One region of the Hydrogenophaga aquatica genome, then DNA from elsewhere that is predicted to be linked to it. Evidence: predicted binding sites of a transcription regulator. Region 1 holds the regulator's gene; each other region holds the start of a gene.
The links. Region 1 encodes sigma-54, which starts transcription at its own class of promoters, with help from an activator protein. Its sites were predicted from a motif close to TGGCANGNAANCTGCTTT; they were not measured.
Positions count from the first base shown of each region.

Region 2: glnK (P-II family nitrogen regulator) is a predicted target of sigma-54. The motif match lies at 7,013-7,030, and genes of this name have one in related genera.
Region 3: ACYVHH_RS00260 (CmpA/NrtA family ABC transporter substrate-binding protein) is a predicted target of sigma-54. The motif match lies at 7,463-7,480, and genes of this name have one in related genera.

Region 1 is NZ_BAAGVK010000024.1:70,777-81,107, reverse strand. It holds gene ACYVHH_RS16610 (ethanolamine ammonia-lyase subunit EutB) at 1-1,051, shown strand, start outside; gene eutC (ethanolamine ammonia-lyase subunit EutC) at 1,048-1,863, shown strand; gene ACYVHH_RS16600 (HTH-type transcriptional regulator ArgP) at 1,928-2,866, shown strand; gene argS (arginine--tRNA ligase) at 2,877-4,550, shown strand; gene ACYVHH_RS16590 (SPOR domain-containing protein) at 4,557-5,189, shown strand; gene ACYVHH_RS16585 (thiol:disulfide interchange protein DsbA/DsbL) at 5,290-5,928, shown strand; gene lptA (lipopolysaccharide transport periplasmic protein LptA) at 6,041-6,679, shown strand; gene lptB (LPS export ABC transporter ATP-binding protein) at 6,676-7,437, shown strand; gene rpoN (RNA polymerase factor sigma-54) at 7,445-9,022, shown strand; gene ACYVHH_RS16565 (THUMP domain-containing class I SAM-dependent RNA methyltransferase) at 9,037-10,331, shown strand, end outside.
Region 2 is NZ_BAAGVK010000012.1:90,473-100,803, forward strand. It holds gene metH (methionine synthase) at 1-2,023, shown strand, start outside; gene ACYVHH_RS11720 (FecR family protein) at 2,138-2,719, shown strand; gene ACYVHH_RS11725 (GspE/PulE family protein) at 2,735-5,221, opposite strand; gene ACYVHH_RS11730 (YifB family Mg chelatase-like AAA ATPase) at 5,318-6,850, opposite strand; gene glnK (P-II family nitrogen regulator) at 7,068-7,406, shown strand; gene ACYVHH_RS11740 (ammonium transporter) at 7,438-8,862, shown strand; gene ACYVHH_RS11745 (TSUP family transporter) at 8,980-9,744, shown strand; gene mrdA (penicillin-binding protein 2) at 9,763-10,331, opposite strand, start outside.
Region 3 is NZ_BAAGVK010000001.1:45,821-56,151, forward strand. It holds gene pnp (polyribonucleotide nucleotidyltransferase) at 1-1,671, opposite strand, end outside; gene rpsO (30S ribosomal protein S15) at 1,892-2,158, opposite strand; gene ACYVHH_RS00240 (pyridoxal phosphate-dependent aminotransferase) at 2,274-3,443, opposite strand; gene ACYVHH_RS00245 (branched-chain amino acid ABC transporter substrate-binding protein) at 3,493-4,824, opposite strand; gene tsaD (tRNA (adenosine(37)-N6)-threonylcarbamoyltransferase complex transferase subunit TsaD) at 4,912-5,955, opposite strand; gene ACYVHH_RS00255 (nitrate- and nitrite sensing domain-containing protein) at 6,050-7,321, shown strand; gene ACYVHH_RS00260 (CmpA/NrtA family ABC transporter substrate-binding protein) at 7,633-8,925, shown strand; gene ntrB (nitrate ABC transporter permease) at 9,008-9,874, shown strand; gene ACYVHH_RS00270 (ABC transporter ATP-binding protein) at 9,871-10,331, shown strand, end outside.

The DNA of each region.
Region 1 (10,331 bases):
CGGCCTGACGCCCGAAATGGTGGCCGCCGTGAGCAAGCTGATGCGCAACCAGGACCTGATGCTGGTGGCGCGCCGCTGCGAAGTGATCACCCGCTTTCGCAACACGCAGGGCCTGCGCGGGCACCTCACGGTGCGGCTGCAGCCCAACCACCCGACCGACGACCCGGCTGGCATCGTGGCCAGCATGATCGACGGGCTGATGCACGGCGCGGGCGACGCGGTGGTGGGTATCAACCCCGTGTCGGACAGCGTGCCTGATCTGGTGCGCCTGAACCACGTGCTGGCTGAGGTGCTGGAGCGCGGTGCCATACCCACACAGACCTGCGTGCTGACGCACGTGACCAACACCATGCAGGCCATGAGCATGGGCGCGCCGGTGGACCTGGTGTTCCAGTCCATTGCGGGCACCGAAGGGGCCAACCGCTCCTTCGGCATCAGCCTGGCCTTGCTGGACGAGGCCCACGCCATGGCCCACGCCCTGGGCCGCGGCACGCTGGGCAGCAACGTGATGTACTTTGAAACCGGCCAGGGCAGCGCCTTGTCGGCCAACGCCCACCACGGGGTGGACCAGCAGACCTGCGAGGCGCGCGCCTACGCCGTGGCGCGCCGTTACCGGCCACTGCTGGTGAACACGGTGGTGGGCTTCATCGGCCCGGAATACCTGTACGACGGCAAGCAGATCACCCGCGCCGGGCTGGAAGACCACTTCTGCGGCAAGCTGCTGGGCCTGCCCATGGGCTGCGACATCTGCTACACCAACCACGCCGAAGCCGACCAAGACGACATGGACAACCTGATGGTGTTGCTGGCCACGGCGGGGCTGAACTTCCTGATCGGCGTGCCCGGCGCGGACGACGTGATGCTGAACTACCAGAGCACATCCTTCCACGACGCGCTGGTGCTGCGCGAGATGCTGGGCCTGAAACGCGCGCCCGAATTCGAGGCCTGGCTCCAGCGCGTGGGCGTGACCGACGCAACGGGCCGCCTGCGGCCCCCTGGCCGCCAGCCCGCCCTGCCCCACACGCTGTGGACCCTGCCGGAGGCTGCATGAAACTTGAAGTCGTGGCACCCGACCCGCTGGAGCTGGCAGCCAACGAAACGCCTCCGCCACTGCCCGACCCCTGGTTCCACCTGAAGCGGCACACCCCCGCACGCATCGCACTGGGGCGCAGCGGCGTGAGCCTGCCCACGCGCGAGGTGCTGGAGTTTTCGCTGGCACATGCCCAGGCGCGCGACGCCATCCACTTGCCGCTGGACACCAGCACCCTGTGCGCCGAACTGCAAGCCGACGGCTGGCCCGCCCCCCTGCTGCTGCACAGCCGCGCCCACGACCGGCACGAGTACCTGCTGCGCCCGGACCTGGGCCGCCGCCTGGACGACGCCAGCCTGGAACGCCTGGCCCAGTGCCGCGAAGGGCAGGCCGCCCCCACCCTGGCCCTGGTGGTGGGTGACGGCCTGTCGGCCCTGGGCATTCAGCGCCACGCAGCGCCGCTGCTGCGCGCCATCAGGCAAGCCCTTGACGGCACCGTGACACTGGCGCCGCCCGTGGTGGTGCAGCAGGCCCGCGTGGCCGTGGCCGACGAGGTGGGCGAGCAACTGGGCGCCCGCATGGTGGCCATGGTGGTGGGCGAACGCCCGGGGCTGAGTTCGCCCGACAGCGTGGGCATTTACCTGACGATCGCCCCCCGCGTGGGCTGCACCGACGCGCAGCGCAACTGCATCTCCAACGTCCGCCCGGCGGGGCAGGACGTGAGCACCGCCGCTGGCCGCCTGGCCTGGCTGGTGCGCGAAGGTCTGCGCCTGGGGCAGACCGGCGTGGCGCTGAAGGACCACAGCGGGTTGCCGCTGGTGGGTGCAGCTTGAATCACCAAGGGCAGGTTTAAACTGAACCGATCTTTTTCCTGATCGGTCAAGTTTTACTCAAGCCATGCTCGACCCCCGCCAACTTGAAGCCCTCAACGCCGTTGTCGAGCAAGGCAGCTTTCGCGCTGCGGCCCAGTCGCTGCACCTGACGCTGGCCGCCGTCTCGCTGCGCGTGAAGGCGCTGGAAGACCAGTTGGGCCAGCGTCTGCTGGTGCGCGGCAAGCAGGTGCGCGCCACACCTGCAGGGCAGGCGCTGCTCACCCACGCCAAACAGGTGCAGATGATGGAAGCCGACCTGCTGGCTGGCCTGCAAGGCCCCGCCGGGGCCTCAGGCAGCGGGCGCGGCAAGGCCTGGCAGACCCTGGGCGTGGCCATCAACGCCGACTCCGTCGCCAGCTGGTTCGTACCCGGCGTGGCGGCCACCCTGCAGCGCCACCGGCTGTTGCTGGACATCGTCATCGACGACCAGGACCACACCCACGATGCGCTGAAAAGCGGCGAGGTGATGGGCTGCGTCACCACCTTGTCCCAGGCCATGCGCGGCTGCGTGGCCGAACCCCTGGGCGTGATGCGATACCGCTGTGTGGCCGCGCCAGCCGTGGCTCAGAAGTGCCTGACCCCGCAGGGCCGCGTCTCCCCCCACAAGCTGCTGGCGCAGCCCGCCATCATCTTCAACCGCAAGGACGCCCTGCAGGACGCCTTTCTGGAGCAGCACTTTGGCCTGCGCCAGGCCAGCTACCCGCGCCACTACGCCCCCGCCGTGGACGCCTTCGAGACGGCCATCGAACTCGGTTTGGGCTGGGGCATGGTGCCCGAACACCACCTAGCGCGCCGCCTTGGCCGCCCCGAACTGGTAGAGGTACTGCCCGGCGCCACCGTGGACGTGGCGCTGTACTGGCAGCACTGGGCGCGCGAACCCGTGTCGGCCCAGCGGCTCACGGCTGCGGTGAAGCAGGCAGCGGGTGTTTTGCGGCAATCAGCAGCTGGCGACCCGCCCGCCTAAAATCTCCCCCATGCTGCAAATCAAACAAGACCTGTTGGCCGGGCTGGGCGACGCCTTGCGCGCGCTCGCCGGCGACACCGCGCCCGCCCCCGTTTTCGAAAGCCCAAAGGTGGCTGCCCATGGCGACTACGCCTGCACCGCTGCCATGCAACTGGCCAAGCCGCTCAAGCAGAACCCGCGCCAGGTGGCGCAGGCCCTGGTGGACGCACTGAACGCGCAACCCGCCTACCAGCGCTGGGTGGATGCCATCGAAATCGCTGGCCCCGGCTTCATCAACATCAAGCTCAAGCCTGCCGCCAAGCAGGAAGTGGTGCGTGAGGTGCTGGCCGCAGGCACCGCTTTTGGTCAACAGAAGGACAACGGTCAGCGCGTGCTGGTGGAGTTCGTCTCCGCCAACCCCACCGGCCCGCTGCACGTGGGCCACGGCCGTCAGGCCGCGCTGGGCGACGCCATCTGCAACCTGTTCGAGACCCAGGGCTGGAACGTGCACCGCGAGTTCTATTACAACGACGCGGGCGTGCAGATCGAAACACTGGCCAATTCCACCCAGCTGCGCGCCAAGGGCATTAAGCCCGGCGACGGCGAGTGGCCTGAGGCCGCCTACAACGGCGACTACATCCAGGACATTGCCAACGACTTCCTGGCCAGGAAGACCGTCAAGGCCGACGACCGCGAGTTCACCGCCAGCGGCGACGCGAGCGACCTGGACGGCATCCGCCAGTTCGCCGTGGCCTACCTGCGCCACGAGCAGGATCTGGACCTGCAAGCCTTCCAGGTCAAGTTCGACCAGTACTACCTGGAGTCCAGCCTGTACACCAGCGGCCGCGTGGAGCAGACCGTGAAGAAGCTGGTGGACGCGGGCAAGACCTACGAGCAGGACGGCGCGCTGTGGCTCAAGTCCACCGACTACGGTGACGACAAAGACCGCGTCATGCGCAAGAGCGACGGCGGCTACACCTACTTCGTGCCCGACGTGGCCTACCACATCACCAAGTGGGAGCGCGGCTTCACCAAGGTCATCAACATCCAGGGCACCGACCACCACGGCACCATCGCGCGGGTGCGCGCGGGCCTGCAGGCAGCAGGCGTGGGCATTCCCCAGGGCTACCCCGACTACGTGCTGCACACCATGGTGCGCGTGATGCGTGGCGGCGAGGAGGTGAAGATCAGCAAGCGCGCGGGTAGCTACGTGACGCTGCGCGACCTGATCGAGTGGACCAGCAAGGACGCCGTCCGCTTCTTCCTGCTCAGCCGCAAGCCCGACACCGAATACACCTTCGATGTGGACCTGGCCATCCAGCAGAACAACGACAACCCGGTGTTCTACGTGCAGTACGCCCACGCGCGCATCTGCTCGGTGCTGGCGTCCTGGGGTGGCGACGTCGCCAGCCTGAAAGACGCCGATCTGGGCGCGCTGGAGGGCCCGCAGGCCCAGGCGCTGATGTTGCAACTGGCCAAGTACCCCGAGATGCTGACCGCCGCCGCGCAGGACTTCGCCCCGCACGACGTGACCTTCTACCTGCGCGAACTGGCTGCCGCGTACCACAGCTACTACGACGCCGAACGCATTCTGGTCGACGACGAGGCCGTCAAGCGTGCCCGCCTGGCCTTGGTGGCAGCCACCGCGCAGGTGTTGCACAATGGCTTGGCGGTGCTCGGGGTAAGCGCGCCGCGGAAGATGTAAATGCACATGAAGAAACAAGCAGGTGGAACGCTCGTCGGGTTCATCGTCGGGCTGATCGTCGGACTGGGCGTGGCCCTGGCCGTGGCCGTGTACATCACCAAGGTTCCGGCGCCTTTTGTCGACCGCGGCGTGCAGCGCAAACCCGACCAGGAAGCCATCGAGAAGGAACGCAACCGCGACTGGAATCCCAACGCCACGCTCGGGGGCAAACCTGTGGCGGCCCCGTCACCCGACGCCACCGCGCCAGCGCCCGACGCCACGGCCGTTGCACCGGCCCCCGCGCCTGCGCCCGCTCAAGCCCCTGCTACCGGCAAGGGCGACCCGCTGGGTGAACTGATCCAGTCACGCACCGCCACCAGCCCCGGCCAGGTGCCGACCGTCGAAGCGGCGCCCCAGCCTGACCCCTTCGTCTATTACGTGCAGGCCGGCGCGTTCCGCGGGCCGGACGAGGCCGAAGCCCAGCGCGCCCGCCTGGCCATGCTGGGCTTCGACGCCAGGATCACCGAGCGCGAACAGGCCGGCAAGCCGGTGTTCCGCGTGCGGATCGGACCTTTCGAGAAAAAAGTGGAAGCCGACGTGATGCAGGAGCGGCTCAATGGCCAGAACGTCGAGAACACGCTGGTCCGGGTGCAGCGCTGACCATGCCGGCCCGCTGGAACTTTCCCGGCAGGTGGTGAACCCAACAGCCCAAAGCCTGGCCGCGCATGCGGCCTTTTTCTTACCGATGGAGCGTAACAAGATGCAACGACGTGAATTCTCCCGTGCCCTGGCAGGCGCTGGCGCATTGGCTACTGCAGGCTGGAGCGGGATGGCCTGGGCCCAGATTGGCGGTTTCAAGGACGGCAGCGACTACCGCCGCCTGGCCCGCCCGGTGCCGGTGGACGCCCCGTCAGGCCAGATCGAGGTGCTCGAATTCTTCTCCTACTCGTGTGTGCACTGCTACCGGTTTGAACCGGTGATGAAGGAGTGGATGAAGACCCTGCCCGCCAACGTCGTCGTCAAGCGCACGCCGGTGGGCTTCAACGCTGCCTTCGAACCCCTGCAGCGCTTCTACTACGCGCTGGAGGCCATGGGCAAGCTCGACGCCCTGCACGACAAGGTGTTCAAGGCCATCCACGAAGGGAACGAGCGGCTCAGCAAGCTCGACAACATCGCCGACTGGGTGGCCAAGCAGGGCGTGGACAAGACCCAGTTCACCCAGACCTTCAACTCCTTCGGCGTCACGGGCAAGGTCAAGCGCGCCACCCAGCTGCAGGAAGCCTACGAGGTGGAGGGCACCCCCGCCCTGGGCATTGCCGGGCGCTTCTACGTGCCGGGCCAGGCCGCGCGCACGGTTCAGATCGCCAATGCACTGATCGCCGAAACCCGCAAGGGCTGACGACTCCACCAGCGTTTGCACGGGGCATGCCGGCACGCCCCGCCACAAACCCCGCAGGGGGTGGCTACAATCGTTGCATTCTCTAAATGCAAGTTTCGTGCCTCTAGCCACCATGTCCTCAAACCGCCCCCTGCCAACCCGTCCGCTGCTCGGTGGCGTGCTGCTGGCCGTGGCGGCCATTGCCTGGCTGCCCGCCCACGCCGAACGCGCAGACCGCCTCCAGCCCATGAACGTCGAGGCAGATGCCCTGCGCTACGACGACGCGCGGCAGACCAGTGTGTTCACCGGCAACGTCGTCATCACCAAGGGCACTATCGTCATCCGCGGCCACCAGGTCGACGTCAGACAGGACCCCCAGGGCAACCAGTTCGGCACGGTGACCGGCGGCAAGGACAAGCTGGCCTTTTTCCGCCAGAAGCGCGAAGGCCTGCAGGAATTCATCGAGGGCGAGGCCCAGCGCATCGACTACGACAGCCAGGCAGACACGGTGAAGTTCACCGGCCAGGCGGTCTTGCGCCGCTTCAAGGGCGCTACGCTCAACGACCAGACCAGTGGCGGCGTCATCATCTACGACAACAAGTCCGAAACGTTCTCGGTCGACGGTGGCAGCCCCAACCGCACCCCCGAAAACCCCTCGGGCCGCGTGCGCGCCGTGCTCACCCCCAATTCCGCCACGGCTGCGCCTCCCGCGGCCCCGGCCCCCAACACCCGCCCCCTGCAACCCAGCCCCCGGATGGAGACCCGCCCGTGACGGCGGCCAGCGCATCCGACAGCCGGCTGCAAGCGCGCGGGCTGCGCAAGAGCTATGGCAAGCGCCTGGTGGTGAAGGACGTTTCACTGGAAGTGCGCAGCGGCGAAGTGGTGGGCCTGCTCGGCCCCAACGGCGCAGGCAAGACCACGTCGTTCTACATGATCGTGGGCCTGGTGCGGGCCGACGACGGCCACATCACCCTCGACGGACAATCCATCGAAGACCTGCCCATACACCGCCGTGCCCGCCTGGGCCTGGGCTACCTGCCGCAGGAGGCCTCGATCTTCCGCAAGCTCACGGTGGAACAGAACGTGCGTGCGGTGCTCGAGCTGCAAACCGACGCCCAGGGCCGTGCCCTGAGCGAACCCGAGATTGCCACGCGGCTCGACCAGCTGCTGGAAGACCTGCACGTGGAACACCTGCGCCACTCACCGGCCCCCGCGCTGTCGGGCGGTGAGCGCCGTCGTGTGGAAATCGCCCGCGCGCTGGCCACCAACCCCCGCTTCATCCTGCTGGACGAACCCTTTGCCGGCATCGACCCCATCGCCGTGATCGAGATCCAGCGCATCATCGGTTTCCTCAAGGCGCGTGGCATCGGGGTGCTTATCACCGACCACAACGTGCGCGAGACGCTGGGCATCTGCGACCGCGCCTTCATCATCAGCGACGGCCACGTGCTGGCCCAGGGCACCCCGGCCGAGATCGTGGACAACGCCGACGTGCGCCGCGTCTACCTCGGCGAACACTTCCGCATGTAAGGCCGGCATGAAGCAGGGCCTGTCTTTACGCGTCTCGCAGCATCTGGCGCTCACGCCGCAGCTGCAGCAATCCATCCGCCTGCTGCAGCTGAGCACGCTGGAGATGGCCCAGGAAGTCGAGCAGATGCTCGACGAAAACCCCTTCCTGGAACGGGACACGGAAACGGCCGAGCGCGAGGACTTCGGCGTGGCCCAGGTGGATGCCACGCCCAGCCTGGGCGACCAGGTAAGCGAGTGGGCAAGCGGTGAGGCCCCCGCCGCAGGCAGCCCGGACACGGCCGCCGACGTGTCCAGCGAACCCCTGGAAGACGCGACACCGCTGGAGCAAAGCTGGGAAGGCGACGGTAGCGTGGAATTCACGCCCGACGACAGCGAATGGGGTGGCGACGCCCCGCCGCGCAACGGCGCGCGCGACGACGACGAAGACGTCAGCGCCGCCGATCTGGCCAGCGAGCACATCACCCTGCCCGCGCACCTGCACGAACAAGCCCTGGCCCTGCGCCTGAACGACGACGAGCGCGCCGCACTGTATTTCGTCATCGAGTCGCTCGACGAGGACGGCTACCTGATCGAACCCCTGGCCGAACTGGCCGACGCCGTGCTCGCCCAGGAGGAACAGGCGCGCGGGCGCACGCTGCAGGGCGACGAGCGTCTGGCCCGGCAGGAGGAACTGCACCAGTTGCTGCAGACCGCGCTGCACTGGCTGCACAACATGGAGCCCGCAGGCGTGGGCGCGCGCGACCTGGCCGAATGCCTGAAGCTGCAGATCCTGGAACTTCGCAACACCCCAGAGGCCCGCGCCGCGCTGAGCATCTGCGAACAGCCGCTGGAGCTGATGGCCAAGCGCGACGTCAAGCGCCTGAGCAGCCTGTGCGGCTGCGGCGACGAACTCGTGCGCGCGGCACTGGCGCTGATCGCCCGGCTCGAACCCAAGCCCGGGCGCCGCTTTGCCGACGTGCAGCGCAACGTGGTCGTGCCCGACGTGATCGTGACCGCCGCTGGCCGGGGCTTCAAGGTGCAGCTCAACCCCGACGTGATGCCGCGCCTGCGCGTGCAGGACATCTACGCCAACGCCATGCGCGGCCAGCGCGGCGAAAACGCCCAAGGCATGCAGCAGCGGCTGCAGGAGGCGCGCTGGTTCATCAAGAACATCCAGCAGCGCTTCGACACCATCCTGCGCGTGGCCAGCGCCATTGTCGAGCGCCAGCGCAACTTCTTCATGCACGGTGAACTGGCCATGCGCCCGCTGGTGCTGCGCGAGATTGCCGACGAGCTGGGCTTGCACGAGTCCACCATCAGCCGCGTGACCACCGCCAAGTACATGGCCACGCCCTTCGGCACCTACGAACTGAAGTACTTCTTCGGCTCGGCGCTGGGCACCGAAACGGGAGGCAATGCCTCCAGCACCGCCGTGCGCGCCCTCATTAAGCAGTTCGTCGCCAGCGAGAACCCCAAGAAACCGTTGAGCGACAACCAGATTTCCGACATGCTCAAGGAACAAGGCATCGAGTGCGCGCGGCGCACCGTGGCCAAGTACCGCGAATCGCTGCGCATTGCGCCAGCCAACCTGCGCAAAGCCATCTGACCGATATTTGACCAATGAATGCACTGACCCTTTTCCTGCCCTGCGCCGCTGGCGTGGAAGACTTTCTGGCCGCCGAGGTGCAGCGCGTCACCGGCCTGCCAGACACCGCCATGCAGCGCTCGCGCGGCGGCGTGGAGGTGAACGCCAGCTGGCGTGACGCCCTCAAGCTCAACCTGCACAGCCGCCTGGCCCAGCGCGTGCTGGTGCGCCTGGCACGCCAGCCCTACCGCAGCGAGCAGGACATCTACGCCGCCGCCCACGGCGTGGCCTGGGAGATCTGGTTCACACCGAAAGAGACCATCAAGGTTGAGATCACCGCGCAGCACAGCCCACTGAAGAGCCTGAACTTTGCCGCGCTGCGCGTGAAGGACGCCATCTGCGACCGCCTGCGCGACAAGCGCGGCGCACGCCCCAGCGTGGACACCGCCCGCCCCGACGTGCGCGTGTTTGCCCACCTGACCAAGGACGACGTGACGGTGTACGTGGACACCTCGGGCGAACCCCTGTTCAAGCGCGGCTGGCGTGAAGACAAGGGTGACGCCCCACTGAAGGAAACGCTGGCCGCCGCCATGATTGCCGCCACCGGCTGGACCGGCTGGAATGAAAACGGCCAGCCCGTGCCGCTGTACGACCCCTGCTGCGGCAGCGGCACCGTTCCCATCGAAGCGGCTCAGATCGCCTTGAACATTGCGCCCGGACGACAGCGCCGCTTTGCCTTTGAAAAGCTCATGCCCTACCAGGCACATGTGTGGCAGGTACTCAAGCAGGAGGCACAGGCCGCCGAGAAGAAACTGCCCGCTGGCAGCGCGCCCTTCATCTTCGGCAGCGACGTGGCTTTCCGCATGGTGGACTTTGCCCGCCGCAACGCCGAGCGAGCCGGGGTGGCCCACGCCATCGAACTGCGCGGCGGCGACGCCCTGCAACGCATGCCCCCCAGCGCCGCGCCGGGTGTGATGCTGCTCAACCCGCCCTATGGCGAGCGCATTGCCGCCGCTGGCGTGGCGGGCCAGCGCGCCGAACAGCGCGCACAGGCCGGCCGCCCCATGACACGCACCGTGGGCCGCGAAACGGCCCAGTTCGCCGAGGGCGGCGAAAACACCGACTTCTTCGCCCAGCTCGCCGCCCACTGGAAAAAGCACTACGCGGGCTGGAGCGCCTGGCTGCTCACCCCCGACCTGAAGCTGCCCGGCAAGATGCGCTTCAAGGAATCGCGCCGCGTGCCACTGTGGAACGGCCCGATTGAATGCCGGCTCTTCCGCTTTGACCTGATCGCGGGCTCTGCCCGCGCGCCGGGCGCCCCTGCCAGCGA
Region 2 (10,331 bases), on a different contig from region 1:
GTCGTTCAGCTTCCGCGGCAACGAACCCGTTCGCGAGGCCATCCACACCGTGTTCCTGTACCACGCCATCCAGGCGGGCATGGACATGGGCATCGTCAACGCCGGCATGATTGGCGTGTACGACGACCTGGACGCCGAGCTGCGCGAGCGTGTGGAAGACGTGGTGCTCAACCGCCGCCCGGACGCGACCGAGCGCCTGCTGGAGATCGCCGAGAGCGTGAAGGGTGCGGCCAAGGACGACAGCACGCGCAACGCTTGGCGCGCCCTGCCGGTGCGCGAGCGTTTGACGCACGCCCTGGTGCACGGCATCAACGAACATATCACCGAAGACACCGAGGAAATGTGGCAGGCCCTGCGTGCCGACGGCGGACGGCCGCTGCACGTCATCGAAGGCCCGCTGATGGACGGCATGAACGTGGTGGGCGACCTGTTCGGCCAGGGCAAGATGTTCCTGCCGCAGGTCGTCAAGAGCGCGCGCGTGATGAAGCAGGCCGTGGCCCACCTGGTGCCCTACATCGAAGAGGAAAAGCGCCAGCTCCAGGCCGCCGGGGGCGACGTCAAGTCCAAGGGCAAGATCGTCATTGCCACCGTCAAGGGCGACGTGCACGACATCGGCAAGAACATCGTGACCGTGGTCTTGCAGTGCAACAACTTCGACGTGGTCAACATGGGCGTGATGGTGCCCTGCCACGAAATCCTGGCCAAGGCCAAGGAGGTGGGTGCGGACATCGTGGGCCTGAGCGGCCTGATCACCCCGAGCCTGGAAGAGATGCAGTACGTGGCGGGGGAAATGGAGAAGGACCCGCACTTCCGCGAGCGCGGCATTCCCTTGCTGATTGGCGGCGCCACCTGCAGCCGCGTGCACACGGCGGTGAAGATTGCGCCCAACTACAGCGGCCCCGTGGTGTACGTGCCCGACGCCTCACGCAGCGTGGGTGTGGCGCAGAGCCTGCTGGGCGACGGCAAGGACAGCTACCTGACCGAGCTGCGCACCGACTACGACAAGGTGCGCACCCAGCATGCCAACAAGAAGCAGGTGCCCCTGTGGCCCCTGGCCAAGGCGCGTGCCAACAAGACCCCACTGGACTGGAGCGCGTATGCCCCCGTGGCGCCCAAATTCACCGGGCGGCGCGTGTTCAAGAACTTCGACCTGGCCGAGCTGGAGAAGTACATCGACTGGGGCCCCTTCTTCCAGACCTGGGACCTGGCCGGCCCTTACCCTGCCATCCTGGATGACGAGGTGGTGGGCGAGCAGGCCAAGCGCGTTTTTGCCGACGCCCAGGCCATGCTGAAGAAGATTGTGGAAGGGCGCTGGCTCACGGCCAACGCCGTGGTGGGCCTGTACCCGGCCAACACGGTGAACGACGATGACATCGAGCTGTATGCCGACGAATCCCGCACGGAGGTGGCGCTGACCTGGCACGGCATGCGCCAGCAGACCGAGAAGCAGGAGATTGACGGCGTGATGCGCCCCAGCCGCTGCCTGGCCGACTTCGTGGCGCCCAAGACCTCGGGCGTGGCAGACCACGTGGGCATGTTCGCGGTGACGGCAGGCATTGGTGCCGACAAGCGCGCCGCTGCCTTCGAGGCCGCGCAGGACGACTACAACGCCATCATGCTCAAAGCCCTGGCCGACCGCCTGGCCGAGGCCTTTGCCGAATGCCTGCACCAGCGTGTGCGTACCGACTTGTGGGGCTACGCCCCGCACGAAGGCCTGAGCAACGAAGAGCTGATTGCCGAGAAGTACCAGGGCATCCGCCCGGCGCCGGGCTACCCCGCCTGCCCAGACCATTCGGTGAAGCGCGACATGTTCGCCCTGCTGCACTGCGACGAGATTGGCATGGGCCTGACCGAAAGCCTGGCCATGACCCCGGCGGCCAGCGTGAGCGGTTTCTACATCGCCCACCCCGAGAGCAGCTACTTCAACGTCGGCAAGATCGGCCACGACCAGTTGGCCGACATGGCCCGGCGGCGCGGCATGGGCGAGGCCGAATTGGAGCGTCTGCTGGCCCCCAACCTCTGAGTCGCCAGAGGGAGGTTCACAACCGCTTTGGTTGCGCGCACAATGCTGTGCATGAAGCCAAGACGCGGATTCCTTCAACTTCTGTTGCTGGGAGGCTGGCCCAGCGGATGGCTCTTGGCTGCGGGCACACGGCCGCAACCGCCGGGCCTGCGGCGCGTGCGTGGCGACGTGCGTGTCAACGGCGAACCCGCTCAGGAGGGGCGTCTGGTACTGCCAGGTGACGTGATCACCACCGGGGCTGACGGCGAGGCCGTGTACGTGCTGGGCAACGACGCCTACCTTCTGCGTGCCCACACCGAGGTGCGCCACGAACCACAGGGCAACCCCGGTCTGCTGCAGATCGTGCAGGGCAAGATTCTTTCCGTGTTCGGCCCCGGGGCTAGGCGGCTGGAAACGCAGTCGGCCATCATCGGCATCCGTGGCACAGGCTGCTATATCGAGGCAGCGCCTCAACAGACATACTTTTGCCTGTGTTACGGCCGGGCAGAAGTGGTCCCAACGGCTGACCGTTCCCGGTCATTCGACTTGGCCACCACATACCACGACCGGCCTTACCTGATCGGTTCTTACGCAGGCGCCCCGCTGATGCAGGCCGCACCCGTCATCAACCACACGGACGCCGAGCTCATCATGCTGGAGGCGTTGAAAGGCCGCCGCCCGCCTTTCATGCAGCAGGGCTATTCGCCGCGCTACTGACGCTCAGGCGAATGCTCAGCTGTTGCAGTTGGCGCGCACTTCGTCAATGCTGGTCAGGCCGGCCAGCACCTTGGGAATGCCGTCCTGACGCAGTGTGCGGAAGTCGTGCGTTTCCATGGCGGTGCGCAGCAACTCCGCGGCGGGGGCCTTGAGTTGGATGAGCTTGCGCAGCGCTGCGTCCACCGTCATCAGTTCGTGCAGACCCACGCGGCCCTTGTAACCCGTCTGGTCGCAGCTCGGGCAGCCTGGCGCGTGGTAGCGCATCAGCCTGCCGTTCACACCGTGCTGCGCCAGCCACTCGGCGCGCACCTGGTCTGCCGCCGGGCGAAGCTCGGCAGGGAATGCATGGCTGTAGTCGGCAATCAGCTCGTCGATGAACTCTTCGCTGGCGGGTTCGCTGGTGCGGCATTCCTTGCACAGGCGCCGCACAAGGCGTTGTGCCAGCACGGCCAGCAGCGAATCGGCGAAGTTGAAGGGGTCCATGCCCATGTCCAGCAGGCGCACCACGGTTTCCGGCGCGCTGTTGGTGTGCAGGGTGGACAGCACCAGGTGCCCCGTGAGGGAGGCCTCGATGGCCGTCTGGGCCGTTTCCTCGTCGCGGATCTCGCCAACCATGATCACGTCGGGGTCGGCACGCAGGAAGGCGCGCAGCGCCTTGGCGAAGGTCCAGTCGATCTTGGGGTTGACCTGCACCTGGCGCAGGTCGGGGTTGGTGATTTCCACCGGGTCCTCGGCCGTCCAGATCTTGCGGTCGGGCGTGTTGATGTGCTGCAACAGCGCGTGCAGGGTGGTGGTCTTGCCCGAACCGGTGGGGCCTACGCACAGCACCATACCGTAGGGGCGCTCGATCACGCCTCGCAGGTCGGCCAGGTTCGCGGCCGACAGGCTGAGCTGGTCGATGGGCACGGGCTTGGCCGACGACAGCAGACGCAGCACCACGTCCTCGGCCCCCCCGTTGGTAGGGATGGTGGCTACGCGCAACTCCAGCTTGTGCTGTGACGAGTAGCGCGAGAAGTCGATCTTGCCGTCCTGCGGCTTGCGGCGCTCCGAGATGTCGAGGTCGCACATGATCTTGATGCGGGCCACCAGCGCCGAGCGGTACGTGTGCGGCAGCTCCATGTAGGGCACGAGCCGGCCGTCCTTGCGCAGGCGGATGCGCACCTTGCGTTTGCTGGCGAATGTCTCGATGTGGATGTCGGACGCCCCCTGGTTGAAGGCTTCCACGATCAGCTGGTTGATGAGCCGCACCAGAGAGTTGTCCGACTGCTCGATCTGCGGACCGTCGTCGCTGCCTTCGTCGTCCTGCTCGACACTCTGTTCCAGCGTTTCCAGCAGCTTGTCGGAGCTGGACGCCGTGTAGTCGGTCTGGCCCGTCTGCGCCGACGGGCTCCTGGCACCTTCCAGGCCGTGCCGGGCGTAGGCCTCGTTGATCTGGTTGTTGTCCAGCGAACCGCTGGCCAGCGCTGCGACGACTTTGCACTGCAGCGTGAATTCGAGTTCCTCGATCAGCGCCCGGCGCGAAGGGTCTTCGGCCGCGACGATCAGGGTGCCCTGGCTCCAGAGCAGCGGGAGCACCTTGAGGCGGCGCGCCAGCGTTACCGGCACGCGCCGCAAGGCCTCCTGGTCCATCGGGAACTTGGACAGGTCCACCACCGGGTAGCCCATCTTGCGTGCCAGCGCGGTCCGCAGGTCCTGCCGCGAGAGTTGGCCACTCTTGACGAGGAGTTCCCCCAGCGGGACGGTGCGCTCGGTCTTCTGCCGTTCCAGCGCTTCCTTGAGCTGCTGTTCCGAGACCAGACCCAGCGCGGTCAGTGCCTCACCGATACGGACCATCGGCATCTTGGACTGCTGCTCCAGTGCCACGAGAAGCTGTTCAGGCTTGACGATTTCCTTGATCACCAGGTAGTCGCCCAGCTTGCGGCTGCGCAGTGTTTCCTGCTCCCTGGCCGCCATTTCCACCTGGTCGTGCGTCACCACCTGCTGCTCGACCAGCACCTGCCCGATCGCCGCACCCAGCTGCACGTCACGGTAGTTTTCCCGGGGGATGAACACCCGTTCGACGCTGTCGTGCTCGTTCAGGGGCCGGAACAGGAACAGTCCCTGCTCCATCTCCACGTGTCCGATGGTCTCGCCTTCCTCGGTCTGCCCGTCGCTGAAAGTCAGGCGGTAGAGGATGCGAGTCCGGTAATCGAGCAGTTGCTGGAAGGCATGGGCGTCGATGGACGGCGTGGCCGCCACGCCGGTGGGTGTCAGTGCCGTCTTGATGCGAATCCGGCGGAACATCGAAAAGCGCAGGGGCATGCTCACCTTGGAGGGCGGCACCTGCACGTAGGCGGTGCGTTCCGGCAGGTTCAGCCCCACCAGCACGCAATCCCTGGTCTGCCCGTTGCTGCCTTCCACCTCGCAGGGCAGGTCCCCGGTGCCGGCATCCTGGTAACTGGCGTAAGGGGGGGACGGCCAGGGGGAAACGTTGGAGGCGGCGGACAGGGGGGCGGCGAGCATGAGCGGGTAGGCGTTGAATGTGGAGTGGGATGCCTGGGGATTGTGCACAAACTTGCTACTTCTGCCAACGATGCCGCGCAAAACAGGCCATTCTGTTCAGAGATGCGAGCGCCGGTACTGCATTGCCTCTGCCATGTGGGCGGCGAGCACCGTTTCGCTCCCTGCCAGATCGGCGATGGTCCGCGCCACCCGCATCGCCCGGTGGGTGGCCCGGCCAGACCAGCCCAGGCGGGTGGCCGCCGTTTGCAGCAGCTGGTTTGCGGCCGGTTCCAGCGAGATGTGCCGGTCCAGGGCGTCGCCTTGCAGCAACTGGTTCGGGTGCCCTTGGCGGCGGTGTGCCCGTTCACGCGCCGCGGCCACGCGACCCCGGACCTGCTGGCTGGGTTCGCCCCGGGGGGCTGCCATCAGCGTGTCGGCGGCAAGGATGGGCACTTCCACGTGCAGGTCGATGCGGTCGAGCAGCGGACCGCTGAGCTTGCCCTGGTAGCGGCTGACCTGGTCGGGCGTGCAGCGGCAGCTCTTGTGGGGTGCCCCCAGGTAGCCGCAGGGGCATGGGTTCATGGCTGCCACCAGCTGGAAGCGGGCGGGGAAGTCCGTCTGACGTCCGGCACGGGATATCCGTATCTGGCCCGTTTCCAGCGGTTCGCGAAGCGCCTCCAGTGCGCTGCGTGGGAATTCGGGCAGCTCGTCAAGGAACAGCACGCCGTGGTGGGCGAGCGAGATTTCGCCGGGTTTGGGCGGTGAGCCGCCGCCAACGAGTGCCACGGCACTCGCGCTGTGGTGAGGGGCGCTGGTGGGGCGCTGTCCCCACCTGTCGAGACGGAAGCGGCCAGCGAGCGAGGCAACGGCTGCGCTCTCCAGGGCTTCGTGGTCGTTCATGGGCGGCAGCAGCCCCGCCAGGCGCTGTGCAAGCATGGACTTGCCCGAGCCCGGAGGACCCACCAGCAACAGGCTGTGCTGGCCCGCGGCAGCGATCTCCAGCGCTCGCCGTGCGGCGGCCTGCCCCTTCACGTCCGACAGGTCAGGCTCCAACGCGTGGGATCGGGGTGCACAGGCCTCGACGGCCTGCCAGCCGTCTTCCATGTCGCCGCCTGGCGGCGTCTCTGCCGTGGCGAACTGCCGTGCCACGTCGAGCAGATGGCGGGCCCTGTAAACCCTTGCATCACGCGCAAGGGCCGCCTCTTCTGCACTGCCCGGGGGCAGGACAAGGCGTGCGCCTGCGGGGGCGCCGGGTGCGCAAAGGGCCAGGCCCATGGCCAGCGCGCCCCGGATGGGACGCAATTCCCCGCCCAGGGACAGTTCGCCGGCAAATTCGTACCCCGCCAGCCGGGAGCCGTCTATCTGTCCGCTGGCCGCCAGGATGCCCAGTGCAATGGGCAGGTCGAACCGGCCGGATTCCTTGGGCAGGTCGGCTGGCGCCAGGTTCACGGTGATGCGCTTGTTGCTGGGGAATTCAAGGCCGGCATTCTGGATGGCCGACCTCACCCGTTCCCGCGCCTCCTTGACTTCGGTGTCGGCCAAACCCACGAGCGTGAAGCTGGGCAGCCCGTTCGCCAGGTGAACTTCCACGCACACCGGTCGCGCATCCAGCCCCACGAGTGTGCGGCTTTGCACCAATGACAAGCTCATGTCCATCTACTCCCTGTTTTCTTCTGGCGGGCGCACTTTTTCTGTGCGCCTCGACTAAATGCACCTTATTGGTGCAATATCGCGTTTTGTTCTTTTCATCTTACCGCGCCGCGTCTGCCGCCAGGCCGGAGGTGGGGCGTCTCTTGGCGAGAGGGGGCAGCCTGGCATGTTTCTTGTTAGACCATTGCCGTTGTTCAATCCTTTAGAGAGACACACCATGAAGCTGGTAACCGCCATCATCAAACCGTTCAAGCTCGACGAGGTGCGCGAGGCGCTCTCCGTCATGGGCGTGCAAGGCATCACCGTGACCGAAGTCAAGGGCTTCGGGCGTCAGAAGGGCCATACCGAGCTGTACCGCGGCGCGGAGTACGTGGTGGACTTTCTGCCCAAAGTGAAGATTGAAGCCGCCGTTTCCGACGAACTGGTCGAGCGCGTCATCGAAGCCATCGAAGGCGCCGCACGCACCGGCAAGATCGGAGACGGCAAGATTTTCGTGTTCCCGCTGGAGCAGGTGGTGCGCATCCGCACTGGCGAAACGGGCGCCGAAGCCCTGTGATCAACCCTCACCCACAACAAAGAGCAAGCATATGAAAAAACTTCTATTGAGCCTCTGTCTGGGGCTGGGACTCACTCTGGGCGGTTTCTCTGCCATGGCGCAGGCGACCGATGCTGCGGCTCCCGCCACCGAACAGGCGGCCGCTGCTCCCGCAGCTGCAGAAGCCGCTGCGCCTGCTGCCCCCGAGGCAGCCGCACCTGCCGCAGCCGAAGCGGCTCCGGCCCCGACCGTCGACAAAGGCGACGTGGCCTGGATGATGGTTTCCACCCTGCTCGTGATCATGATGGTCGTGCCTGGCCTGGCGCTGTTCTACGGAGGCCTGGTGCGCAGCAAGAACATGCTGTCCGTGCTGATGCAGGTCATGGTGGTCTTTTCGCTGATCTCCGTGCTGTGGGCCGTGTACGGCTACAGCCTGGCGTTCGGCGGCGAGGGGCTGATCATCGGCAACCTGGACAAAGTGTTCCTGGCGGGCATCAACACGGAGTCGCTGGCGGACACCTTCACCGAAGGCGTGAAGATTCCCGAGGTGATCTTCGTGGCCTTCCAGGCAACGTTCGCTGGCATCACCTGCGCCCTGATCGTCGGCTCTTTCGCCGAGCGTATCAAGTTCAGCGCCGTGCTGCTCTTCAGCGTGATCTGGTTCACGTTCAGCTACCTGCCCATCGCTCACATGGTGTGGGGCGCCGGTGGCTACCTGCTCGACAAGGGCGCGCTGGACTTCGCTGGCGGCACCGTGGTGCACATCAACGCCGCCATGGCTGGCCTGGTGGGTGCCTACATGGTGGGCAAGCGCATCGGCTACGGCAAGGAGGCCATGGCGCCTCACAGCCTGACGCTGACCATGGTGGGTGCTTCCCTGCTGTGGGTGGGCTGGTTCGGCTTCAACGCCGGCTCCAACCTCGAATCCAACGCCGGTGCCGCGCTGGCCTTCGTCAACACGCTGCTGGCCACCGCCGCTGCCGTGCTGGCCTGGTCCATGGGCGAAGCCCTGGGCAAGGGCAAGGCCTCCATGCTGGGTGCCGCGTCCGGTGCCGTGGCTGGTCTGGTTGCCATCACCCCGGCCTGCGGTTCCGTCGGCCCGATGGGCGCCATCGTGATCGGTCTGGTCGCAGGCTTCCTGTGTCTGTGGGGCGTGACCGGCCTGAAGAAAATGCTGGGCGCCGATGACTCGCTCGACGTGTTCGGTGTGCACGGCGTCGGCGGTATCGTGGGTGCCCTGCTGACCGGTGTGTTCGCTGCCCCCGGCCTGGGTGGCACGGGCGCCGAGGACTTCTCCATCGCCAGCCAGCTGTTCGTTCAGGCCGAAGGTGTCGTGATCACCATCGTCTGGTCTGCAGTGGTTGCGTTTGTCGCCTACAAGATCGTGGATATGGTGGTCGGCCTGCGTGTCACCGAAGAAGCCGAGCGCGAAGGTCTGGACATCAGCTCCCACGGCGAGACCGCTTACAACCGCTGATCCGTCAACGTCACACACACCAGGCTGGCAGCCTGGTTCGGCCCGCGAAGCTTCGGCTCGCGGGCTTTTTTTCATGGGGCGGGCCGGGCTTGCCGCGAGCAGGCACAATCGCGGCCCATGGAATGGTTCATTGTCACGCTGGCCTCGGGGTTGGCAGGGTTTGTCGACTCGATCGTGGGCGGGGGCGGGCTGATTCTGCTGCCTGCATTGTTCGCCACGTTTCCCCAGGCGCACCCGGCCACATTGCTGGGATCGAACAAAAGCGCTTCGATCTGGGGGACCGCGGCGGCCACGGTGCAGTACGCGCGGCGGGTGGAGTTGAGCTGGAAGGCTCTGCTGCCTGCGGCCGCGGTGTGTTTCGGCGGTTCGATGGCTGGCGCCTGGCTGGTGACGGTGGTGTCGCCGGAATTCCTGCGCCGCATCCTGCCTGGCGTGCTGGTGGTGGTGCTGCTTTACACCTTGGCCCGCAAGGATCTGGGGCGTGAGCACCGGCCACGTTTCGCGGGCCGGGCCGAAACCCTTGCCGCCTGCGTCCTTGGCTTGACGATCGGTTTCTACGACGGTTTCTTCGGCCCGGGAACGGGTAGCTTCTTCGTCTTCCTGTTTGTCAGGTGGCTGGGGTACGACTTCCTGCACGCAAGTGCGTCGGCCAAGCTGTTGAATGTCACGTCGAACTTTGCCGCGCTGCTTCTCTTTGCATGGAAGGGGCACGTGTGGTGGCACCTTGCCATCGGTATGGCGGTGGCCAACGTGATCGGCAGCGTGCTGGGTACCCGCATGGCCTTGAAGCACGGGGCGGGCTTCGTGCGCGGCATGTTCCTGCTGGTGGTCACCGCGCTGATCCTCAAGACGGGCTGGGACGCCTACGCCGCCACGCCCTGACACGGCGGGCGCGGGTAGTCAGCGCTGCGCTGGGGGCCAGTTGACTTCGCTGACCGGCCTTGGCACCCCGATGGGGGCCGAGGTCTTGCCCTGCCGCGTGGCCTGGATGTCTTCCTCGCTGGGGTAGAGGCCGAGCAGGAGGTAGTCGAACACCCGGCGTGCGATGGGGGCCGCATGCGCTGCACCGAAGCCTGCATTTTCGACAACCACTGCGAGTGCAACCTGCGGGTCTTCCACGGGGGCGAAGGCCACGTAGAGCGAGTGGTCGCGCTGGTGTTCCTCCAGCCGCCGCGCGTCGTAGCGGTCCTTCTGGCCGATGGTCACCGCCTGGGCCGTGCCCGTCTTGCCGCCGCTGCGGTAGGCGGCGCCCGCGAACACGCGGGTGGATGTGCCCTCCGTGGTCACTGCCTCCATTGCTGACAGTACCTGCTGAACGTGGGTCTTGTTGTAGCCCAGCGGGGTGCCCGTGTCACGCACAGTGGGGGTCACGGTGCGTGACACGGAGTCCTGCGAAGCGATAGTCACGTGGGGGGTGTGACGGGTGCCACCGTTGGCCAGGGTGGCCATGGCGTTGGCCAGCTGCAGCA
Region 3 (10,331 bases), on a different contig from region 1:
CAGGCGCGGCGCGAAGGTCGAGATCTCGGTCTTGGCCTCGCCCATGGCTTCCTGCATCTTGCCCAGGATGTGCATGCGCGCTTCCTTGGCCTGGGCCAGGGCGACCTGCATGATTTCCTTGGTGATGCCCTGGATCTTGATGTCCATCTGCAGGGCGGTCACGCCGTTGGTGGTGCCGGCCACCTTGAAGTCCATGTCGCCGAGGTGGTCCTCGTCACCCAGGATGTCGGTCAGCACGGCGAAGCGGTTGCCTTCCTTGATCAGGCCCATGGCAATGCCAGCCACGTGCGCCTTCATGGGCACGCCCGCGTCCATCAGCGCCAGGCAGCCGCCGCAGACGGAAGCCATGGAAGAAGAGCCGTTGGATTCGGTGATTTCGGACACCACGCGGATGGTGTAGGGGAATTCTTCCTTGCTGGGCAGCGCGGCCACCAGGGCACGCTTGGCCAGGCGGCCGTGGCCGATCTCGCGGCGCTTCGGGCTGCCCACGCGGCCGGTCTCGCCGGTGGCGAACGGAGGCATGTTGTAGTGCAGCATGAAGCGGTCGTCGAACTCGCCAGCCAGCGCGTCGATGCGCTGGGCGTCACGGTCGGTACCCAGGGTGGCGATGACCAGAGCCTGGGTTTCACCACGCGTGAACAGGGCGGAACCGTGGGTGCGCGGCAGCACGCCATTGCGGATTTCGATGGGGCGCACGGTGCGGGTGTCGCGGCCGTCGATGCGGGGCTCACCAGCCAGGATCTGGCCGCGCACGATGGAAGCTTCGATGTTGAACAGCAGGCCTTCAACCTTCACGCCGTCGAACTCCACGCCTTCGGCCTTCAGGCCTTCCATGACGGCGGCGTAGGCCTCGCGGCAGGCCTGGGTACGGGCCTGCTTGTTGCGGATCTGGTAGGCGGCGGCGAGCTTGTCGCGGCCCAGGGCCTCGACCTTGGCGATCAGGGCGTCGTCTTGCGCCGGAGGCTGCCAGTTCCACTCGGGCTTGCCAGCATCACGCACCAGTTCGTTGATGGCATTGATGGCGATGTTGCCCTGCTCGTGACCGAACACCACGGCGCCCAGCATCACTTCTTCGGACAGCTGCTCGGCTTCGGATTCGACCATCAGCACAGCAGCCTGGGTGCCTGCGACGACCAGATCCATCTGGCTGTTGGCACGCTCGGACTGGCCGGGGTTGAGCACGTATTCACCGTTGATGTAGCCCACGCGAGCTGCACCGATGGGGCCGTTGAACGGGATGCCAGACACGGACAGCGCAGCGCTGGTGGCGATCATGGCGGCGATGTCGGCGTCCACCTCGGGGTTCAGCGAAAGCGTGTGGATGACCACCTGCACTTCGTTGAAGAAACCTTCGGGGAACAGCGGGCGGATCGGGCGGTCGATCAGGCGGCTGGTCAGGGTTTCCAGCTCGCTGGGGCGGCCTTCACGCTTGAAGAAGCTGCCGGGGATCTTGCCAGCAGCGTAGGACTTCTCGATGTAGTCCACGGTCAGCGGGAAGAAGTCCTGACCGGCCTTGGCTTCGCTCTTGGCCACGACGGTGGCCAGCACGACGGTGCCTTCCATGTCGAGCAGCACGGCGCCGCTGGACTGACGGGCGATTTCGCCGGTTTCCATGCGGACAGTGTGCTTGCCCCACTGGAAGGTTTTGGTGACTTTGTTGAACATGCTCATGTTCTGCTCCTTTGATGTGTGCGTGTGAGGCCACGCACCCTGCCTGGAGATTTGCCTTCAGAACACGATGCCATTCCAGCGAGGCGACGGGCGTTGCAGACGCCCCGTTGGAATGACACAGCTTCGATCTGAACGACAGCACTCCGTTGAAAAAGCGAAAAACGCCTGAGGCAGCGTGGCAACCCAGGCGTTTCTTGTTCAGCGTTTGCGCCGGACCAAATTACTTGCGCAGGCCCAGTTTCTGGATCAGGGCGACGTAACGGTCGGAGTCCTTGGACTTCAGGTAGTCCAGCAGCTTGCGGCGGCGGCTCACCATCTTCAGCAGACCGCGGCGACCGTGGTGGTCTTTGGCGTGGGTCTTGAAGTGGGGGGTCAGTTCGTTGATGCGTGCGGTCAGGATGGCGACTTGCACTTCGGGGCTGCCAGTGTCGTTAGCGGCACGGGCGTTGGCCGCGATGACTTCGGCCTTGATGGAGGATGCGATCATTTGGATGAGTCCTTGGTTGACATGCGACCCGCCGCAGGTTGCCGCACCCCATGGAGGGTTGCCAGCTGCCGCAACGGGCGTGAATTGCCCACGCACATGCGAAGGCAACTGATGATTATACCCCGAGCCAGCGCTGAAGGCGAGCCACCCCCTGGCGCAGGCGATCGACGTCGCGGCTGGCTAAGCACCAGCGCAGCCAACCCTCCCCTTCCATGCCGAAGGCGCTACCGGGGGCCAGGCCCAGCCCGGCCTCGCGCACCAGGCGCTTGGCCACCGTAAGGCTGTCTCCCTCGACGGGTAGCTTGAAGAAGGCGTACATGCCGCCCGGCGGCACGGCCACCTGAACGCCGGGCAAAGCCTGCAATAGCGGCACCAGGGTGTCGCGGCAAAGCTTCAGGTGCGCAACCAGGGCGGGCGTCACCTCGTCGCCGCGCTCCAGCGCCACTACCGCGGCACGCTGGGTGAACACGGGTGCGCAAGAGGTGTTGAACTCGATGAGCTTGCCCACCGGCTGCACCAGTTCGGGCGGCAACACCATCCAGCCCAGGCGCCAGCCCGTCATGAGGAAACTCTTGGAAAAGCTGTGCACCACGACAAGGCGGTCATCGGGCTCGGCCACATCCAGGAAGCTGGGCGCGCAGCCGTTGCCGCTGGCGGCGTAGTACAGGCGTTCGTACACCTCGTCCGCCAGCACCCAGGTGCCGGTGCGGCGGCAATGGTCCAGGATGGCCTGCTGTTCGGCGCGGGTGAGCGTCCAGCCGGTGGGGTTGTTGGGCGCGTTGAGCACCAGCATGCGGGTGCCGGGCGTGACAGCGGCCAGAAGCTCGTCCAGATCCAGCCGCCACAGGCCATCTGCACCAGGGTGAAGGCTGACGCAACGAACCTTGCCGCCCATGATGAGCGGCTGCGCCACCAGGTTGGGCCACACCGGCGTGACGACGACCACCTCATCGCCAGCGTCCACCAGGGTTTGCGCGGCCAGCATCAGGCCGTTTACACCGCCCGAAGTGACGGCAATGCGGCCCTGCCAATGCGCCGCGTCGTGCTGCGGGTGCAGCCTGTGCGTGTAGCGGCCCAGGGCTTCGCGCAAGGCAGGCAGACCCAGGTTGTGGGCGTAAAAGGTTTCGCCTGCGTTGAGGGAGGCTATCGCCGAGTCGCGGATGAAACCGGGTGTGACTTCGTCGCTCTCGCCAAACCAGAACGCCAGCACGTCTTCACGCCCCATTCCAGCGTTGGCCACCTCACGGATGCGCGACTCTTCCAGTTCTGCCACGACGGATCGCATGCCCTGCCCTTTCGTTGGAAACAAAGGGCCGATTATGGGCGAGCAGCCGTCAGGGGCGGTTCATCTGGCAGCTGTGGGGTTGCTCTGCCGCGTTGGGTGCCAGCTGGCGGATGACGCGGAAGCCGTAGCCGGAGCCTTCCACGTCGAACGGCACGCCGGGGGCTCCCTGGCGGTCCATGACGGACACCACGAGCGCCTGCTGGGCCTGGTGGTCGGCCGCGCGCATGCGCAGACGCTGCCCCGCCAGCGTGACGTCGGCGTTTTCCAGCGCCCGGGCCATGGCCTGGGCCGAAGGCATGCCTGCCGTCGAACCAGCTGCCCGCTCGATGGCCTGTGCCAGGGCTTCGATCATCAGCTGCATGCGCATGTGGACGTAATCGTCCGCCGGGCGTGGGAAGCGGGCGCGGAAGCTTTCATAGAAAGCCTTGGACTCGGCACCGGGGACGTTGGGGAACCAGTCGGCCACGGCCACCACCTTGCCGATGCCTGCATCGCCGATGGCCGCGGGCGCGCCCAGGGCGTTGCCGTAGAAGGTGTAGAACTTGCCTTCAAAGCCGACTTCGCGCGCGGCCTTGACCAGCAGCGTCAGGTCGTTGCCCCAGTTGCCGGTGATGACGGCCTGCGCGCCGCTGGCCTTGATCTTGGTCGCGTACGGCAGGAAGTCCTTGACGCGGGCCATGGGGTGCAGCTCTTCCCCGACGATGCGGACGTCCGGACGCTGCAGGCCCAGCTGGCGGCGGGCTTCGCGCTGCACGGCCTGACCAAAGCTGTAGTCCTGGCCGATCAGATAGACGCTCTTCACATCTCGGTCGGCCTTGATGACGTCCATCAGCGCGGCCATGCGCATGTCGGCATGGGCGTCGAAGCGGAAATGCCAGAAGCTGCACTTCTCGTTGGTGAGGATGGGGTCCACCGCCGAGTAGTTGAGGAACAGCACCTGACGAGAAGGATCGCGCTCGTTGTGCTTGTTGATGGCGTCGATGAGGGCGGCGGCGGCGGCCGAGGAATTGCCCTGCATGACGATGCGGATGTCGGCGTCCACGGCGGCGCGCAAGGAGGAAAGCGCCTCTTCGGTCTGACCCTTGCTGTCGAAACGCTCGACCAACAGCGGCCGTGCGCCGCCTGGCAGACGCACGCCGCCACGGGCGTTGACGCGTTCGGTAGCCCAGACCAGGTTGCGGAATACCGCTTCACCCGTGTTGGCCAGGGGGCCCGACAGGCCTTCGATGAGGGCCAGGCGGATGGGGGCACCAGCAGCGGGGGTGTTGGCGGATGCCATGCCGATGCAGGCCATCGAAGCGATGGCGGCCAGGGCGCTGCGGCGCGAGACCGCACGCAGGGTACGCGTGCCGAGACGCGTCAGGGAAGACAGCAGTTTCATGGTGATGCTCTTGGAAGCCCAAAGGGGTTTCGACACAGCCCGCAAAGTGTCACATATGCGACACCAGCACAAAAAGGGTGCGCCAGTTTACTGCACGGCCTGGGACAAGTCGGCCAGCGGCCAGCGGGGTTTGACGTCAAAGCCGTAGCCGGAAGATGGCGGCAATTGGCCGGCCTGGGCGCGCAAGCCAGCGGCCAGGGCGATCATGGCGCCGTTGTCGGTACACAGGTGCAACTCGGGGTAATGCACCCGCACGCCGCGTTTGGCACAGGCCTGGTTCAACTGCTCGCGCAGCAGGCTGTTGGCCCCCACCCCACCCGCCACCACCAGCCGTCGCAACCCGGACTGGCTCACGGCTGCCAGCGCCTTCTTCACCAGCACCTCGACGATGGCCGCCTGCGTTGACGCCGCCAGATCGGCTTGGCGCAACGGCAGGTCGTCACCCAGCTTCTTGGCCTGGGTCAACACGGCCGTCTTGAGGCCCGCGAACGAAAAATCGAGGTCACCGCTATGTAGCAGCGGCCGGGGCAGCTTGAACGCCTGCGGATCGCCGTGCTGCGCCAGCCGGGACAACGCTGGGCCGCCCGGGTAACCCAGACCCAGCAGCTTGGCCGATTTGTCAAAGGCTTCGCCAGCGGCGTCGTCGATGGTTTCGCCCAGCAATTGGTACTGGCCTACACCATCCACTCGCATGAGCTGCGTGTGCCCGCCGGACACGAGCAGTGCGATGAAGGGGAATTCGGGTGGATCGGCGCTGAGGAAGGGGGACAGCAGATGCCCTTCAAGGTGGTGCACGCCCAAGGTGGGCTTGCCCAGCGCGGCGGCCATGGCGCAGGCCACGCCCGCACCCACCAGCAAGGCACCAGCCAGACCGGGGCCGCGCGTGTAGGCCACCAGTTCAACGTCTTGCAGACTGCGCCCCGCCTGGGCAAGTGCGGCGGCAGTAAGGGGCAACACGCGGCGGATGTGGTCGCGGCTGGCGAGCTCGGGCACCACACCGCCGTAGGCCTGGTGCATCTCAATCTGGCTGTGCAGGGCATGGCCCAGCAGCCTGGGCGTGGCCGCACCCGAGGCGTCGACCAGGGCCACGCCGGTTTCATCACAGGAGGATTCGATACCCAAAATCAGCATGCGGCGAGTGTAAGCGCGGCGCCAACGCCAGCCGGGCGGCAGGGGCAAGGCACGTTTGTTGCTGATGTTTTTCCGAAAGGCGGGTATTCAAGAGATGAAAACGGGTTTGTGCTTCCTGGTCGCGGCCAAGCGCTGCGAGATCGCCGATCTGCGCCAGCTGGCGCAGACCAGCGTGCTGGTGGACACCACCGCCCGCATGATCCACGACCTGCAGCGCGAGCGCGGGCTGACGAATCTTTTCCTGGGCTCGGGCGGCGCTCACGCCAGCACCGCACGCCAGGAGCAGCTGCTGGCCAGCGACGCCACCGAAGCAGCCCTGCGCGCCAGCTTTGACAAACTCAACATCGAACCGCAGGGCATGACCAACGGGGCGAGACTGTTCAGCCGCATTGCCTACGTGCTGCAGGGGCTGGACGCCCTGCCCGGCCTGCGCCGCCGTGTGGAACGCCAGCGCTGGGACGCGCCGCGCGCGACCGCGGCCTACGTGCAACTGGTCGCGGGCCTGCTGGCGGTGGTGTTCGAGGCCGCAGACACGGCCACCGATCCCGACGTTTCCCGCATGCTGGTCAGCCTGTTCAACTTCATGCAGGGCAAGGAATTTGTGGGGCAGGAGCGCGCCACGGGTGCCGCCATGTTCGCCGCCGGGCGCGCGGACGCCCGACAGCAGCAGCGGCTGATGCGGCTGATCGAGTCGCAGGAGCAGTGCCTGGAGGTGTTCGCCGACTTCGCCGACCCCGGTACGCGCACCTTGTGGGAGAGCAGCTTGTCGGCCCCGCAGTTGGCCGAGCTGGAACGGATGCGGCGCGTGCTGTGCACGAGCGCCGACGGCGGAGCGCTCAACACGGCGTGGAGCACACCATGGTTCGAAGGCTGCAGCGCCCGCATTGATGCCATGCGCACGGTGGAGATGCACCTGTCGCAGGCGCTGCAGGCCTTGTGCGACAGAAAGCTCGCGCAGGCCCGGCTGGAGCTGGAGAACCTGGAGAGACTGAAGGCCACGCTGAACGAATCCCCCGTGGCGCCCGAAACGCACGCCCCCTTCTTTGAGGAACCCGACGCCCTGGAGGCGCAGGCACCGGTTCGCCCACTGGGCTCGCAACTTGACCGAGGGGTGCTGGACCTGTTGCATGCCCAGGCCCACCGCCTGCAGAAGATGGAAGAGGAACTGGACACCGTGCGCGCCAGCCTGAACGAGCGGAAGGTGATCGAGCGGGCCAAGGGCCTGCTGATGGCACACCGCCAGTTGAGCGAAGAGGACGCGCACCGCACGATGCGGCAGATGGCCATGAACCAGGGCCGGCGGCTGGTGGAAGTGGCAGAGGCCGTGCTGTCCATGGCTGAGGTGCTGCCCGCCCGCTTGCGCTGACAGCGTGCCCGGGGGCACTGCTGCGGTGCACCATTCTTGGAAATCCCTGACCATGCACCATGCTGGGCACTGCCTGGGCGCAGGCCCAGCCCAGGGCATGGCCCTGACCGGCAAGACGGACACTCCACTGGAACAAAGAGCTGGCACGGAAGGTGCTTTAACCCCATCGACGGTTTGGGCCAACGGCGGCGCCAATCCAGTGTCCTGATACGACACACCCCCGGACAACGGCGTCCATCACCGGTCTGCGAAAGCGGCCGGCGTGATGGGCGCCGTTTTTGTTTTTGGTCATCGCTTGTCAAGGAATTGCCATGAGCCGAATCCTCCCCTCCACCGCCAGCCCCGTCGAAACCCGCGCCGAACCCCAGGCCGCGCAGCCCAACCGGCGCGAACTCATCAAGAAAGGGGGCGCGCTGGCAGGCGCTGCCCTGTTCTCCACCCTGGGCCACCACGGCGTGTGGGCAGCGGGCTCGGATGCGCCAGAGAAGAAGGAAGTGAAGATCGGCTTCATCCCGCTGACGGACTGCGCCAGTGTAGTGATGGCATCGGTGCTGGGTTTCGACCAGAAATACGGCGTCAAGATCATCCCCACCAAGGAAGCGAGCTGGCCTGGCGTGCGCGACAAGCTGGTCAACGGCGAACTGGACTTCGCCCACGTGCTGTACGGTCTGATCTACGGTGTGCACCTGGGCACGGCCGGTCCCAAGAAGGACATGGCAGTGCTGATGAACCTGAACCACAACGGCCAGGCCATCACGCTGAGCAAGAAGCTGGCAGACAAGGGGGCCGTGGACGGCGCCAGCCTGGCCAAGCTCATGCAAACGGACAAGCGCGAGTACACGTTCGCGCAGACCTTCCCCACCGGCACGCACGCCATGTGGATCTACTACTGGCTGGCAGCCCACGGCATCAATCCGATGAAGGACGCCAAGGTCATCACCGTGCCGCCGCCCCAGATGGTGGCCAACATGCGCGTGGGCAACATGGACGGCTTCTGCGTGGGCGAACCCTGGAACCACCGGGCGATCATGGACGGCATCGGCATCACCGCCACCACGACCCAGGCCATCTGGCAGGACCACCCCGAAAAGGTGCTGGGCACCACTGCTGAATTCGTGCAGAAGTACCCCAACACGGCGCGCGCCGTGACGGCGGCCATTCTGGAGGCGGGCAAGTGGATTGACGCTGGCCTGCAAAACAAACTGAAGATGGCCGAGACGATCGCCGACCGCGCCTACGTGAACACCGGCGTGGACGCAATCAACCAGCGCATTCTGGGCCGCTACCAGGACGGCATGGGCAAGACCTGGGACGACCCCAACCACATGAAGTTCTACAACGACGGTGCCGTGAACTTCCCCTACCTGAGCGACGGCATGTGGTTCCTGACGCAGCACAAGCGCTGGGGTCTGATCAAGGACCACCCCGACTACCTGGGGGTGGCCAAGGCCATCAACCGCATCGACATCTACAAACAGGCCGCCACGGCCAGCAAGACCCCCCTGCCCAAGAGCGAGATGCGCACGCACAAGCTGGTGGACGGCGTGGTGTGGGACGGCAAGGACCCGGCGAAGTACGCAGACAGTTTCAAGGTCAAGGTCTGAGGAGAACACCATGGTCAGCGCAGTCTTTCATTCACCGCTGGAAGCGGCCACGCCAGTGACGAGCACGGCGAAACCCGCCACCATGGCCCAGGCTCTGGCAACCAAAGCTGTCAGCAAACCCGCGCCAACACCGCCTCAGGCGGTGACCCGCAAAGCCCCTTGGATCGATCTGACGGAGCTGGCACAGCGGGTGGTCCCGCCAGTGCTCGGCCTGTTGCTGTTGATCGGGGTGTGGTACCTGGTGTCGGTGTCCACGGGCAGCAGCATCCCGTCGCCCCTGGAAACGGGCAGGCAGGCACTGCAGATCTTCTCGGACCCGTTCTACCGCAACGGCCCCAACGACCAGGGCGTGGGCTGGAACGTGCTGATGTCGTTGCAGCGCGTGGCCATGGGCTTCGGCCTGGCGGCGGTGGTGGGCATTCCGCTGGGCTTCATGATCGGACGCTTCGGCTTCCTCAGCCGCATGTTCAACCCGCTCATCAGCCTGCTGCGGCCGGTGTCGCCGCTGGCGTGGCTGCCTATCGGGTTGCTGGTGTTCAAGGGCGCCAACCCGGCCGCCATCTGGACCATCTTCATCTGCTCGATCTGGCCGATGGTGATCAACACCGCCGTGGGTGTGCAGCGCGTGCCGCAGGACTACATGAACGTGGCCCGGGTGCTGAACCTGAGCGAGTGGAAGATCGTGACCAAGATCCTGTTTCCCGCCGTGCTGCCCTACATGCTGACGGGTGTGCGCCTGGCCGTGGGCACCGCGTGGCTGGTGATCGTGGCCGCCGAGATGCTGACGGGCGGTGTGGGCATTGGCTTCTGGGTGTGGGACGAGTGGAACAACCTCAACGTCACCAACATCATCGTGGCGATCTTCGTCATCGGCACCGTGGGCCTGCTGCTGGAGATGGCGCTGATCAAGCTGGCCACGGCCTTCACGTTCGAAGAGGTGAAATCATGAACGACGCAAAGTACATCGACATCCAGGGCGTGGCCCAGACCTTCAAGACCAAGAAGGGCCTGTTCCCCGCGTTGCGCGACATCCACCTGAGCATCGCCAAGGGCGAATTCGTGGCGCTGATCGGCCACTCGGGCTGCGGCAAGTCCACGCTGCTCAACCTGATTGCCGGGCTCACCACGCCCACCGATGGCGTGCTGCTGTGCGCCGGGCGCGAGATCGCGGGGCCCGGGCCGGAACGCGCCGTGGTGTTCCAGAACCACTCGCTGCTGCCGTGGCTGACTTGCTTCGAGAACGTCTACCTGGGCGTAGAACGCGTGTTTGGCGCGGGGGCGAAAAGCACCGGTGCCGCTGCCGAGAACAAGGCCCAGCTGACCGCGCGCACTCATGCAGCGCTGGAGTTGGTGGGACTGGCGCACGCCGCGCAGAAACGCCCGGGCGAAATCTCTGGCGGCATGAA